2 regions of the Candidatus Enterococcus ikei genome follow, and region 2 is predicted to be linked to the other one. Evidence: predicted binding sites of a transcription regulator. Region 2 holds the regulator's gene; the other holds the start of a gene.
What was found. The regulator LexA, encoded in region 2, represses DNA repair genes until DNA is damaged. The targets are predictions, from matches to a motif close to CNAACANNTGTTNG.

Region 1 (7,785 bases), on a different contig from region 2:
TTCATTCGCAAATCTTCCCAATACGGAATGCGTAGGAATTATATTCATAAAAGCATTCTCATCCACTTCATAGACAATTTGCTCTAAATCATAGAGTTCATAACGCGTGATCACGATCATGATCATTCGTCCTTCTACACCAGAATAGCCACCCATAGACGGTAACAATGTCATTCCTCGAACCATTTGTTTTGAAATTGCTTGAGTAACAATTTCTGGATTTACCGTCACGATCATAGCAGTAACTTTTTGATGACTTGTATGAATCATATCGACTACTTGAGTCATACAATAAATCGAAATAATTGTATACAATGCACTTTCCCAATCAAAAACAAAACCCGCAATCACAACAATGATCCCATTTAGCATAAACATATAATTTCCAACCGTTTTACCAGTCGTTTTAGATAAAACCAGCGAGATAATATCCATACCACCCGTAGTAAACCCCATTTTAAGCGATAATCCTGCACCAATCCCTATCAGAACTCCACCCGCAATCGCGTTCATCAACGGATTCGTTGTGATCACTTCAATTGGAATCAAAATCGTTGTCAACGAAACCCATGCCACATTTAAAAAACTATAAATTGTTGATACTTTTCCTAATTTTAAAAACCCTAGAACAAAAATTGGAATATTTAATAACAAAATAAAAAGACCAGTATCAATCGTGATCCCAAGATTTGTATGCAATAACGTTGCAATAATCTGTGCCACACCATTCATTCCAGCAGAAAAAACTTTGGCCGGAATCAAAAAAAAGTTTAAACTAATCGCTACTAAAATACCCGTAACGAAAATAACAGCAAATTTTTTCAACGTTTCACTTTGTTTATATGAAATAACCCACTTACTCAATTAGATCCTCCTCTTTAAGAAAAGCTGAACAGTCGTTCCAGCTTTGATCCATCACTTATTTAACAGTAAAATTCTCCTGAATTAGAATAACAGCTCGCTGTAAAAAAGAAAAGAAAAATTGATTAAAATGAGGATTATTTTATTCTACTTTGGGCTCACAACATCACTTGATTCCTCTATTCTTCAAAAATTGTTTTTCTACTTGTTTCTTCGCTATTTAATGGTACTATAAAAGTAAGAAATAATGAGAGGAGCAATTTTAATGGCAGCAAAAGAAGCAAGTTTCGATGTAACATCTGAAATGAACATGGAAGAAGTCAAAAATTCGATCCAAATCGCATTGAAAGAAATCAAAAATCGTTTTGACTTTAAAGGTTCAATTGCAGATATAAAATTAGAAAACAATAAATTAGTGGTAGTTGCAGAAGATGACTACAAAATCGAACAGGTCAAAGACGTTTTGTTCAGCAAGTTAGTCAAACGAGAAGTTCCTATTAAAAATATCCACTTCTCAACAAGTGAAAAAGCGCTTGGTGGTTCTGCCCGCCAATACGGTGATTTGATTAGCGGAATCGATAAAGATAACGCTAAAAAAATCAATGTAGCAATCAAAAATTCTGGTATAAAAGTCAAATCACAAATCCAAGAAGATCAAATCAGAGTAACTGGAAAAAGCCGTGATGACTTGCAAAAAGTGATTACTTTGCTTAGAAATTTAGATTTACCAGTAGAATTACAATTTACCAATTTTCGCTAATATAAACGCATAAGCCGCTGGAGGAAATTTCCCCGCTACTTATGCGTTTTTCTACAACTGCTTGTTGTTATTTTTCCAGATAATCCATTACTACTGCCCTCACATAAATCCGCAATATCTTTCCCCATTTTGTGTTCTTGAAAAGATAGTTCAGATATTAATGACGGTAATTGCTGATTTCCATTCTGTTTCATTTATCTATTCACTCAAAAACTCTGACAACTCTTGCTGATTTTTACCACTGTTTAAACCAACGATCAAGCGAATACGTGCTTTTGGTCCATTTAGCCCTCTAGAAAAAATAATCCCCATTTTCTTCAGATTAACTCCGCCGCCTTCATAGTCATAAATATCTTCAGCAATTCCATTAGAACAACGAGAAACTAAAACAATTGGAATCTTTCTTGTTAAAAGTCTTTCTATTGCAGGCAGTGTTTCTGGTGGAAGATTGCCTGCCCCTAAAGCTTCAATCACAATCCCGTTGGTTTGGTCATTATCAACCAAATCAAATAAACTACCGTCCATGCCAGCATACGCTTTAATAACGTAAACTTCTCCAGTAACACTATGAATATCACAAACTTCTTGAGGACGAACCTCACTGGCAAAAAACGTTCGCTCCTTAGCGATCATACCAATAGGTCCAAATGTCGGCGTACGGAAGGTCGCAACATTTGTGGTATGCGTTTTTGTTACATAACGAGCGGTGTGAATCTCATCGTTCATCACAACAAGCACACCTTTTCCATAAGAATCATCAGAACACGCTGTCCAAACGGCACTAATAAAATTATATAAACCATCTGTCCCGATTTCATTACTTGAACGCATGGCACCAGTTAGCACAACAGGAATTTTACGTTCCAAGGTAATATCTAAAAAATAAGCAGTTTCTTCTAATGTATCTGTTCCGTGAGTGATTACAACGCCATCAACATCTTCTGAATAAGCCTTCTGGATACGTTGTTTTAATTCTAGCATTCGTTCCAAAGTCATGTGAGGTGAAGGGATATTGAAAATCGGTTCTACAACCAAATTGACTTTTCCTGCTAATAGTTCTTCTTGATCAAGCAATGGATTCATATGATTGGTCGTAACATTTCCATCTGCCTCTTTTGACATGGAAATTGTGCCGCCTGTATGCAAAACTAATATTGTTTTCATTTTTAGTCCCCTTATGATTATTTTGTTTATGCAGACTTAAGGTCTACTACTCAAAAAAGAGCCGATAATCAGAAATTCGGCTTTTTCTATACTAATTATATTTACACAAAAACATTTTTTTATCTCTCAATACTTCTGTTAGTATACCAGTAAGTGTCGTTTTTTTCTATTGACATTATTCAATTCAACTGCCAAAATCGCTGCATCAACTGCTTCGTCTGTTCAGGTGAGTAACTGGTTTGAACCACATTCCAATGTGGTGGAAATAAACGTTGAACAGGCGCTGATGAAAAACGTTGATCCAAAAGTAAAACTACTCCTTGATCTGCTGCATCTCTAATTACGCGACCTGCCGCTTGTAACACTTTATTCATCCCAGGAATCTGGTAAGCAAATTGGAACCCTAGATGTTTTTCTAGATCATAATAACCTTTGATCAATTCTTGTTCATGATTGATTTGCGGTAAACCGACACCCACAATTGCAGTCCCAATCAAACGGCTTCCTTTTAAATCAATTCCCTCTGAAAAGATACCGCCTAATACGCAAAAAGCAACCAATGTTTCTTTGGGCTCTGAAACAAAATCAGCTAAAAAATTTTCCCGTTCCGCTTCATTCATCATCGTTGCCTGAATTTTTGTTTTGACTGTAGGATTTTTTTGTCGGAACATTTCATAAATAATATCCATATAAGAATAAGATGGAAAGAAGACAAAATAATTTCCCTTTTTTTGTTGGATCATATTAGTCAAGCTTTCGATAATTTTGTTATAACTTTTCTCTCGTTCTTTATAGGTTGTCTGAATGTACTTTTCGATCACCAATAATTGATTTTCTTTTGGAAAAGGACTGGGAATTCGATAGCGCAAACTTTCTTCCCCACCACCTAAAACCTCCTGATAGTAATCCAATGGCGTTAAACTCGCTGAAAATAAAATACTTGCTTTTCCTTTATCCAATTTTTGCTGTAAAAGGTACGATGGATCGATACAAAATTGCTTAACACTAATATCGTAGTTTTGACAATTTACATAGGTACAATAATGATCATCATAGCTATCACTTATTTTCGTATAATTCAGTAAGTCAAAGTAAATAGTCAACACTTGATTCAGCTCAGTATGGTCTTGATTTTCCGGCAGCCATTCTTTTATTTTTTCAGCTAACGAATAGGCAACTTTGACCAGAGAATCGATAGGTTCTTTTTGGTGTAAAAATTCTGTAGCTTCATCTTCACAAACTTGTTTGATACGATCAAACTCTTTTTCAATTTTGCTAATCCCTCGGATCAATTTAGTTTGTTTTTTATCAAGCAGTGCTTTTAGTGTAGACAGTTTACTTTTAGACAAAACCGCTGAGTACATTTCCCGTGAACGATTAACTAAATTATGGACCTCATCCACTAAGAAGATATTTTCTTTCACTTCTGTTTGCTCTTCAAAGAAACGTCTTAGATAAACGACAGGATCAAATAAATAGTTATAATCACAAATCACTAGATCGCACCATAAACTAACATCTAAAGACAATTCAAACGGACATAAGGTGTGTTTACGTGCATATAATTCAATCACTTCACGTGTAAATTGATTTTCATTATTCAACAGGTCCCAAAGTCCTTCATTTAATCGATCATAGTAACCGTTCGCAAATGGACAAGCTTCTGGTGTGCAATTTCTTTCTGTTAAAAAACAAATTTTATCCTTTGCGGTTAATGTAACACTCTTTAACTTCAAGTCTTTTTGTTTCATGGCTTCTACTGCATCTTCTGCCACTTGTCGCGTGATCGTTTTAGCTGTTAGGTAAAAAACTCTTTCTGCTTGCTCTTCACCAATCGCCTTTAATGTTGGAAATAAGGTAGAGATCGTTTTGCCTGTCCCAGTTGGTGCTTCAACAAATAGTTTTTGGTCGCTTAAAATCGTTTTATAAACAGCGACTGCTAATTCTCTTTGTCCTGCCCGATAATCTCCATATGGAAAAGGCAGTTTTTTTAATGATTGATTTCGAATCGTTCGCCAGTTTGCTTTAAAAATCAACCATTGTTCATATCTTTGTGTCAGGTCATCAAAAAAAACTTTTAGTTCTTCCTTAGTAAATTCCTTTTTTTGTCGAGTGATTTCTTCTGTTGTTGTTTGATAATAGGTCAATTGTAAGGTGATCATATCCAACTCTTCCTGCTGGCAATAAATATGTCCATAACACATTACCTGATACCAAAACATATCTATTTGCTCATCCAACAACTCTGAAAATGCAGGTTCAGATGTTTTGATTTCATCGATTACGGTTCTTTCTTGCTCATCAATAAAAATCCCGTCTGCACGACCTTCGATTATGTATGTTTGTTGGTTTAATTCTATGTCAATTGCTAGTTTGATTTCTTTTTGATATGAATCTCCGGCTGCTTTTTGAAGCTTCCGATGGATTTTAGCTCCTTCTAACGCTGTATGTTCACTTGTATTTGTATATCTAGCATCAATGCTACCTCTGCGTAAAATAAACTCCACTAATTTGCGGACTGCGATTCTTTGAGTATTCGGCATGTTCCATCCCACCTATCATTTATTTATTATAGAACATACATTCGCAAAATGAAAGAGGAGCGAACAAAACTTTTTCAGTCCTGCTCACTCCTCTTTCAAAAACATAGTGACATGCTTCGATTCTGATAGGATAAGATATCACTACGTCGAATAATCACTATTTATTTTGACATATTCATAACTCAAATCACAGCCAATTACCTCAAAGCTTTCTGATCCTTGATGAAGATCTACCGTTAAATAGATATCTTCATTTTGTTCAATGTACGCTGCAATCTGACTGACGTTTTGCTTTTCTTCATTATTATTTGAAAAAATAGGATACTTGCCATAATAGATTTCTACTTTATTCTGGTCAAAAATCAAACCCTCTGTTTTTCCAAGCGCCATTGCGATACGGCCCCAATTGGGATCATTGCCAAATAAAGCAGTTTTTACTAACGGCGAGTTGATGATTGATTTTCCAGCTTTTTTAGCTTGTTCCTGACTTTCAGCATTCTTAACTGTGACAAACATGGTTTTCGAAGCACCTTCAGCATCCTTTACAACATCTAAAGCGAGTTCTTTACAAATTTGATTTAGTCCTGCTTGCAAGTCTGTTTTTTCAACTTCATAATGACCACTAGCTAAAAAAGCGACCGTATCACTTGTGCTTGTGTCCGTATCAATACTAATTGTATTAAAAGACTGATCGACTGCTGTTTTTAGCATCGGATAAATGGCCTCTTTACTTATTTTAGCATCCGTTAAAATATACGCCAACATCGTCGCCATATTTGGTTCAATCATTCCAGAGCCCTTAACGATACCTAAAATCGTTCCATCATTGACTTTGATACTGCGAACCTTGATTCGTTGATCCGTTGTTAAAATAGCTTGTGCAAAATTCTCGTAAGTACTTTCCAATGCAAGCGAATTATTCTCCAAAAAATCTTCGATCAGTTCGATTGGCAATTGAGGCCCGATCAAGCCTGTTGAAGAAGGCAAAATAGTTTCCTTTTTAATTTGTAGCTTACTGGATAATTGTTCTAAAATCTTATATTCATTTTCTCTACCAATTTTCCCAGTGGCTACATTAGCTATGCCACTAGTCACAACAACTGCCTGCAATTCAGCATTTTTTACATGCTCTTTACCGATCGGTATACATTCACCGCAAAACGTATTCTTGGTAAAGACAGCTGCCCCATGACACAGCTCGTCTGCTACGATCAAGCCAAAGTCTTTTTTTCTTTTTTTTATCCCAACATGTGTGCCATAAAATTTAAATCCTTTTGGTATTTTTTCATACTCTTCCATTTTTTACACCATCCCGTAGATTATTAACTGAACATTAGTAAATCTATATATATTTCTAATTTTATAAAAGTATAAATCAAAGAGAACGGATAGTCAATGGATTTTTAATCAAAAAAATACCTTTAAAAAGAATTTTAATACAAAATATAACCGATTTTCGTATAAAAATCTATATCACGCATAAAAAAACAGTATTCAGATTTCTCTGAATACTGCTCAATCAAACTCTTTAATTAATTATTTTTACCAAAAATACGTAAAAATGCTAAGAACAAGTTAATAAAATCAAGATATAATTGTAATGCGAAGAATACAGCTATTCCTGTTCCTGCTTGTCCGCCTGTTTCATTGTATACTTGACGAATTCTTTGATTATCATATGCGGTAATCCCAGCAAAAATCAAAACCATCAAAATCGAAATGAAAAATGACACTGCACTACTGCGTAGGAAAAAGAAATTAATGACCATTGCAATAATAATACCGATCAAGGCACTATAAGCCGCATGTCCCATTGCTGATAAATCTTTTTTCGTAAACATTCCAACTAATGACATCGCCCCAAAAGTTGCGGCAGCGCTGATAAAAGCACTGACTACTGTTGCTTGAGCGTACATTAGTAAAGTAGCAGAAATCGTCACACCATTTATAATGGAATATGCTATGAAACCACTGATTGCCAAACTAGGATTCTTCTGTGCTTTAAACCCTAAAAATAAAACCAAGCCGATCTCCACAAGCCATAAACCAAAAAATAAACCTGGGGACTTTAATAGTGCAACTAAAACTCCTGGAAAAGCAGTCAATATTAGATATGACACAAGAGCACTTACACCAATTCCCATCGCTAAAAATGCATAGATTTTTGAATAAAACTTGTTTATTCCCGCATTTACAACTGCTCCATTATTCATTTATATTACCTTCTTTCTCTTCTAATTCAGCTAATGTGACCTGAGGCGGCTGAACCATTACGACCGCATCAAGAACACGATCCTCTTCCTCATTGACCACTTCAATCGAAATTGTCACCACATCTTTCATCTTATCCACCTTAATGACTTCAAACTGAAAAGTCAGTGTCTCATAATGAAAAACTGGTTCAACAAAATTCACCGAAAAATTGACTACATGTGAGCCTGGTCCTGGTAAATGTTT
Region 2 (7,785 bases):
GCTTGAGCAATCATCACAGATGCATATAAATCGTTCGCACTAGCTACAGAAGCAGCTGAATATCCAATAGAATCAATAAATGCTTGTTGAGAAACAGCTCCTTGCTGATCAACTTCAGTTGCTTGAACGCCCATCGGCAAAATATTACCAACAACTGGAAGAAATACTAACGAAGTTCCTATTACAGAAGCAATTCGTTTACTATTACTTTTGTGTTCTTTTTGTTGATGCCTGCTGCTTCTTGTTTTATTCTCATTCATTCACTTGTTCCTCCTCAATAGAACATCATAATATCATTCTACTCGGGGATTTTTTTATAAACAATTATTTAGACCTAAAATGTGAAGTTTTAAAGTGGGTGTAATCCATCTGAAATTTTTGTTTTATTAATCACTTCGAATTTGTTTTAATCTTTTTACATAGAGTATGTTATTCGGATATTTATTTTATCTCTAATCCTTTCAGGTCTATATTATTAAAATTAATTTAATGAAAATAATAAATATTTCCATTATTACAAAAATATTACATAAAAAAAATAAAAACAGATGGGAAAACCCCATCTGTTTTTTTGATTTTATAAGTTATTGTATTTTGAAACAACGTTATCAACTGTAAAACCAAATTCTTTCAACACTAAATCGCCAGGAGCTGAAGCACCAAAGTGATTAATCGTTACTGTAGTACCAGCAGTACCTACATAACGTTCCCAACCAAATGGTGAAGCAGCTTCAACAGCCACACGTTTTACTACATCTTTTGGTAAAACTGACTCTTTATATTCTTCTGTTTGCTTTTCAAACAAGTCAAAACTTGGCATTGAAACGACAGAAACGTCTTTTCCTTGTTCAGCCAATGCTTTTTGAGCTTCGATTGCTAAGTTCACTTCAGAACCAGTAGCAATCAGGATTCCTTCAGGTTTAGCACCCTTTTGCGAAGAAATTACATAAGCGCCTTTTTGAACAAATTCACTTGCTTTTTCTTTTGTTCCTTCGATCACTGGTAAGTTTTGACGGCTCAAAACTAAAACAGTCGGTGCATCTTTTGTCGTCATTGCGATTTTCCAAGCTGCCACTGTCTCATTACCATCTGCTGGACGTAAAACCTGCACACCTGGCATGCAGCGAATACTTGCTAGTTGTTCAACTGGTTCATGTGTTGGTCCATCTTCTCCAACAGCAACTGAATCATGTGTCAATACATAAGTTACTGGTGTATTTTGAATTGCAGCTAAACGAACAGCTGGACGTAAATAGTCAGTAAATACAAAGAATGTTCCGCCATACACACGGCTTCCCCCATGTAATTGAATCCCGTTCATTGCAGCGGCCATTGCAAACTCACGAACACCAAACCAAATGTTGCGACCTTCATATTGACCTGGTTCAAAATCTTTTTCAGATGCAACCATTGTATTATTTGAAGCAGACAAGTCAGCAGATCCGCCCCAAAAACTAGGTACAGCTTTTGAAATAGCTTGAATCGTTTCTTTACTAGTTACACGACTAGCTGCACTTGATCCCACTTCATAGGTTGGTAATTCACTATCCCAGTTCTCAGGAAGCTCATCTGAAAATGCTTGTTTAAATTGTTTAGCTAACTCAGGATGTTCTTTTGTATAGTTCTCGAACATGTTGTTCCATTTATTTTCTGCTGCTTCGCCTTCTTCAACCATTGTCTCTTTAAAGCGAGTAGCTACTTCTTCTGGAACCGTGAAATCAGGATATTCCCAGCCATAAACAGCTTTAGCGGCTGTAATTCCTTCTGCTCCGATTGGTGCACCATGCACTGAAGAAGTTCCTTCTTTTGGTGCGCCATAACCAATTACAGTTTTCACTTCAATCAAAGTTGGTTTGTCTGACTCAGCTTTAGCAGCTTCAATAGCTTTCGAAATAGCTTCCAAATCATTGCCATCTTTAACTAAAATATGTTGCCAACCATATGCTTCATAGCGGGCGCCAACATTTTCTGTGAAGGCTTTTGATGTTGGTCCATCTAAAGAGATGTCATTTGAATCGTATAACACGATCAATTTACCTAATTTCATATGTCCAGCCATAGAACTTGCTTCTTGAGAAACACCCTCCATCAAATCACCATCGCCACATAGAGCATACGTATAATGGTCGATCACAGGGAAGCTGTCACGATTATAAGTCGCTGCTGTATGTGCTTCAGCCATAGCCATACCTACAGCCATAGCGATACCTTGACCTAAAGGACCAGTTGTTGCTTCAACACCATCTGTATGATGCACTTCTGGGTGTCCAGGTGTTTTGCTATTCCATTGACGGAAGCTTTTCAAATCATCTATTGTGACATTGTAGCCAGCTAAGTGAAGTAAACTATAAAGCATTGCTGAACCATGACCTGCTGAAAGAATAAAACGATCTCTATCTGCCCAATTTGTTGATGTTTTAGGGTTTACTTTTAAATGTTTTGTCCAAAGTGCATAAGCCATAGGTGCAGCACCCATTGGTAATCCAGGATGTCCTGAGTTTGCTTTTTGTACTGCTTCGATACTCAATGTGCGAATTGTATTAACGCCTAACTGATCCGTGTTGTCGAACAAAAAAATCATCTCCTATTTAGGTTTTTTTTACCTTTATTAACTATATTTTAGCGTATTTCCTTTATGAAAGCAATTACTTTTAGTAAAAAAAACTAAAATTATTTTCTATTGTGTAATCCTTTAGCCTTTTGGATCTCTTTCAATTTTTCAGGCGTTACATCATTTCCTTTAGGATCAACAACTTTCATCCCTTCTATATGATGACGCATACCTCCCCGGAAAGCAGCTAGATATTCTTGACGAAGTACTTTTTGTTCTTCTTTTTCTTTCTCAGACAATCCGCTGTCCTTTGCCTTTTTAGCAAGTTCATTGATTCGTTTCATTTTTTCTGACGATAACATGTTTTTGCCTCCTTAATATAAAAACATAGTGGGCTTGTCCATCGCTGTCATGAAAATAGGGAAATAAGTTTGTGACACGTTTTCTCACAAGTCTATTTTTATCTTTTCTCTGATGAGCTAGCACACTAGCAAGACAAGTTTACTTTCCATGTCTATCTTATAAGATGAGCAGGAAAAATACAACCATATTCACGATAAAAATGAGGAACAACACCTCTTATTTACAGAATGTAACGTTAAACACAGCTATTTTTTCCCGAAAATATGCATGATTTACTTTTTTCAAAAAAACACGAACGCTTGTTTGATTCCTGTATGAAACTATGGTACACTAAAATTATAAATCGAAAGAAGGTGCGGGTTGTGGTGAAACGTACAGACACAAGACAAATCGAAGTATTAAAATATATATATGAACAAGTTGAGCTTAAAGGCTATCCACCAACCGTGAGAGAGATTGGAAAAGCAGTTGATCTTTCTTCAACCTCTACTGTCCATGGACATTTAGCGCGTTTAGAAAAAAAAGGCTTGATTTTACGTGACCCTACAAAGCCAAGAGCAATTGAATTAACTGCTGATGGTTTGGAAACAATTGGTGTCAAGCCATCAGTCATTCCAATGCTTGGTGTTGTTACAGCTGGTGAACCTATTTTAGCTGTAGAAGAAGCTTCTGACTTTTTCCCTGTTCCGCCAGATTTACAGACAGAAGAAAATGCTTTATTCATGCTGACTATTAGAGGAGAAAGTATGATCAATGCAGGGATTTTAGATGGCGATCAAGTCATCGTTCGTAAACAAAGTGCTGCTTCTAATGGTGATATCGTTATTGCTATGACAGATGAAGACGAAGCGACTTGCAAGCGATTCTTTAAAGAGTCAGATCATATTCGTTTACAGCCAGAAAATGATGCATTAGACCCAATTATTTTGAATAATGTAAGCATTTTGGGCAAAGTTGTTGGATTATATCGCAATCATATTTAGGTAATAAGAAAAACCATGCTGGAATAAGTATGGTTTTTTGCTCTATCCATATCTTAAGAGAAACAGAGTAACTTTTATCGAAAATGACACTTCCTACCACCCTTCTCCTTTCCTCTTTAATCTCCAAAAAAACTTATGAAAGAATTCATTCAGGCTAAAATCTGAATAAATTCAATTCATAAGTTCAAGTGTCAGTTATTCAGAGGCTACTTTACGTTGATAGGTTTCAAATTGATACGCGTAATTATTTTCTTCATCCTGGACCCCGTCGCTTAAATTGATCAATGTCCAATCATCCCAAGAAACAGTCGGAAATTTGGTATCTCCAACGAATGTATGATGAATAACCGTACGATATAACACATCACAATATGGCAGGAAATCTTCATATACTGCTGATCCACCAGCAATAAAGGTAATTCCAGAGAATGTCTTCGCATAATCAAGTACGTCCTCTATAGCGTGAAGTACGATGACTCCTTTTGCAGAATACTCTTTGTCTCTAGTTATGACAATTGTTTGTCGATTTGGCAATGGACGGCTCCCCATGCCTTCAAAAGTCTTTCTTCCCATAACGATCGTGTTATCTTCAGTCATTTGTTTAAAAAATTTCAAATCATTCGGCAAATGCCAAGGTAAACGATTTTCTTTACCGATTGTCCCTTGTTCATCTTGTGCCCATATGGCTGCTAGCATGGAGGAACTCCTTTCAAATTAAACGGCGATTGGCGCCTTGATTGCTGGATGTGGATCATATCCTTCAATAACGATATCTTCCATTTCAAAATCGAAAACAGATTGTTTTTCCTGATTCAATTTTAAATTCGGAAATGAACGAATGTCTCTTGTAAGTTGTTCGTTCATTTGGTCGACATGGTTTGTATATAAATGTGCATCCCCGATTGTGTGCACAAAATCTCCCACTTGCAAACCAGTTTCATGTGCAATCAAATGCGTCAATAACGCATAACTAGCAATGTTAAACGGAACTCCTAGAAAAACATCGCCACTTCGTTGATACAACTGGCAACTTAATTTACCATCATTTACATAAAATTGAAACATTGTATGACAAGGTGGTAAAGCCATAGAAGGGACATCTTCTGGATTCCAAGCCGAAACAATCAAGCGACGAGAATCTGGTGTTTTTTTGATCATGTCAATGACATTTTTTAATTGATCAATAAAATGACCTTCTTTTGTTTCCCAATGACGCCATTGCGCTCCATAAATATTACCTAACTCACCATATTTAACAGCAAAAGCCTCATCCGTCAAAATATTTTCGCAAAATTCTTTATGTTCTTTTTCATAGCTCGCTTTAAAAGCTTCATCTGCTAAGACGCGACGGCCAAAATCTGTCATGTCCGGACCATGGTAGTCTTCACTTTTGATATAACGCTCAAACGCCCATTCATCCCATATATGGTTGTTGTGTTGTAATAGGTAACGAATATTAGTATCTCCTTTTAAAAACCATAACAACTCACTTTTAATTAAACCAAATGGTACTCGCTTAGTCGTCAACAAAGGAAATCCTTCTGATAAATCAAAACGCATTTGGTGACCAAAAATACTGCGTGTACCAGTTCCTGTACGGTCTTCTTTCAAGTGACCTTCCTCTAAAATTTTGCGGCCTAATGCTAAATATGCTTCTTCCATAGTTGCTGCCTCCTAATTTTCTGCAAATTCACTCAAATATTCCCAGCGTTCCATTTTTTCTTCTAACTCTTGTTCAACAGCTGATAACTCCGTTTGAAGTTGCTGTAGTTTAGTAAAATCATCACCTTGATGATTCATCTCTTCTGTAAGCTGTGCTGTTCGTTCTTCAAGTTGCCCAATATCTGTTTCGATTGTTGCCCACTCTTTTTGTTCCATGTAAGTTAATTTTGTTTTTTCTTTTTTCTCAGATACCTTTATCGGTTTTGATTCGATTTTCGTTGGTTTTTTCTTCTGTTCTTTATTCTCAGTCAAATAATCACTCATCGATCCAAAATAAGTTGCAATCTGACCTTCTCCTTGAAAAACAAGTAGCTTGTCCATCGTCTTGTCGAGAAAATATCGGTCATGTGAAACGGCGATTACCGCCCCTTTGAATGTTTGAATATAATCTTCCAAAATTGTCAACGTATCAATGTCCAAGTCATTTGTCGGCTCGTCCAATAATAACACATTTGGCTGACTGATCAACAGTTTTAATAGATACAAACGACGTTTCTCTCCACCGGAAAGCTTACCGATGACAGTTCCATGCATAAAACGTGGGAAAAGAAATCGCTCCAATAATTCAGCAACACCTATACTTGTCCCATCATTTCGTTGGACTTGTTCAGCTGCTTCTTGCAGGTAAGAAATCATTCGTTGGTTTGAATCCATCGCTTCATTTTGCTGTGTATAATAAGCCAAGCGTACTGTCTCGCCAATTGAATAAATTCCGCTATCTAAGCTCAGACGACCAGCCAAGATATTCAGCAATGTAGATTTCCCTGCACCATTTTTCCCAGTAATTCCGATTCTGTCTTTTGCTTGAATTAGAAGATCAAATGCATTTAAAATTGTTTTATGTTCGATCTGGTAGTTTCCATCTTTGATTTCTAATACTTTTTTCCCTAGTCTTTGTGTAGCTACATCTATCTCTAATTGACTTTTTTGATTCACTTGATGAAGATTTTCTTTAAGATCATAAAATCTATCTTGACGTGCTTGTTGTTTCGTCCCTCGTGCTTGTACACCTGCACGCATCCACTCAAGTTCTTGTTTATAAAATTGCTTTCTTTTATCTTCTTGCTCAAGTTCAACGCGTTCACGTTCTGCTTTGGCTACGATATATGCTTCATAGTTTCCTTTGTATTCATGCAATTTACCAAAAGATAATTCAAAAATACGATTTGCCACCCGATCTAGAAAATATCGGTCATGTGTAACCATTAAAATTGCACCATGATATCCGTTTAAAAAGCCTTCAAGCCAACTAATGGCTTCATAGTCTAAATGGTTTGTCGGTTCATCTAATAGTAACAAATCAGGTGACTCAATCAATACTTGCGCTAAACTCACTCGCTTCTTTTGTCCACCAGATAATTCGCCGATTTTTTTATGCAATGTTTCAATTCCAAGTTTTTGTAAAATGATTTTTGCATCTGTATCTGCTGTCCAGGCATCTTCTTTATTCATACGTTCTTCCGCTTGAGCGTACTGTTTTTGAGCTGATTCACTACTTCCATCAGCAGCTAAAGCGAGCAATGCCAATTCGTAATTTTTAACTGCTTGAATAATCGGTGTATCTCCTTGGAATACTGCTTCAACAACGGTTAATTCTGAGTCGAATTCTTGGTTTTGAGAAAGGTAGCCTATTTGATAATCATTTGGTTGTTGAACAGCTTCAACATCCCCATCTCCGCTATCTTTGCCAGCAAGGATATTCAATAAACTCGTTTTACCAGTTCCATTTGTACCAATCAATCCAATTCGTTCTTTATCATGGATATGGAAAGAGATATGATCAAACAATGTTTTTTCTCCGTATGTTTTGGTTAATTCATTTACTTTTAATTCTTTCATATGCTCACGCCCTTTTCATCCTGCTTATTGTATCAAAAAAAAGCAAAAAAAAGAAGCTAGTTTTCTCGCTGAGCTTCTTTTTTTAGTTCTCTTGTTAATTTCCGCAACGGAATCGTACTAGAAACATCATTGATCGAATACGATTCTAGTAAGTTGACATTTTTTCGATATTCATTTGCTTCATAGGAAGATATTTTGTCAGCAAGCTCATATTCATCGATTATTCTGCGCTCTTCTTGATAACCAATCAATAGTTCTTTAACATAATTAGACTGAGAACGAACAATAAACGAATCAATAAATGTTCCATCTTCCAATCTGTGAGCA

Region 1: a site for LexA is predicted at 5,359-5,372, ahead of JZO69_RS07275 (ATP-dependent DNA helicase). Genes of this name have one in related genera too.

Annotation. Positions count from the first base shown of each region.
Region 1 covers NZ_JAFLWD010000015.1:86,565-94,349, forward strand. Annotated here, with positions in the region: gene JZO69_RS07255 (YitT family protein) at 1-864, opposite strand, end outside; gene JZO69_RS07260 (YajQ family cyclic di-GMP-binding protein) at 1,127-1,621, shown strand; gene JZO69_RS07265 (hypothetical protein) at 1,657-1,815, opposite strand; gene JZO69_RS07270 (asparaginase) at 1,820-2,785, opposite strand; gene JZO69_RS07275 (ATP-dependent DNA helicase) at 2,965-5,328, opposite strand; gene argJ (bifunctional glutamate N-acetyltransferase/amino-acid acetyltransferase ArgJ) at 5,470-6,627, opposite strand; gene JZO69_RS07285 (Bax inhibitor-1/YccA family protein) at 6,861-7,541, opposite strand; gene JZO69_RS07290 (MaoC family dehydratase) at 7,534-7,785, opposite strand, start outside.
Region 2 covers NZ_JAFLWD010000027.1:6,717-14,501, forward strand. Annotated here, with positions in the region: gene JZO69_RS11255 (glucosaminidase domain-containing protein) at 1-260, opposite strand, end outside; gene tkt (transketolase) at 578-2,572, opposite strand; gene JZO69_RS11265 (DUF896 family protein) at 2,671-2,913, opposite strand; gene lexA (transcriptional repressor LexA) at 3,229-3,897, shown strand; gene JZO69_RS11275 (dihydrofolate reductase) at 4,093-4,593, opposite strand; gene JZO69_RS11280 (thymidylate synthase) at 4,612-5,559, opposite strand; gene JZO69_RS11285 (ABC-F family ATP-binding cassette domain-containing protein) at 5,572-7,458, opposite strand; gene JZO69_RS11290 (cation:proton antiporter) at 7,515-7,785, opposite strand, start outside.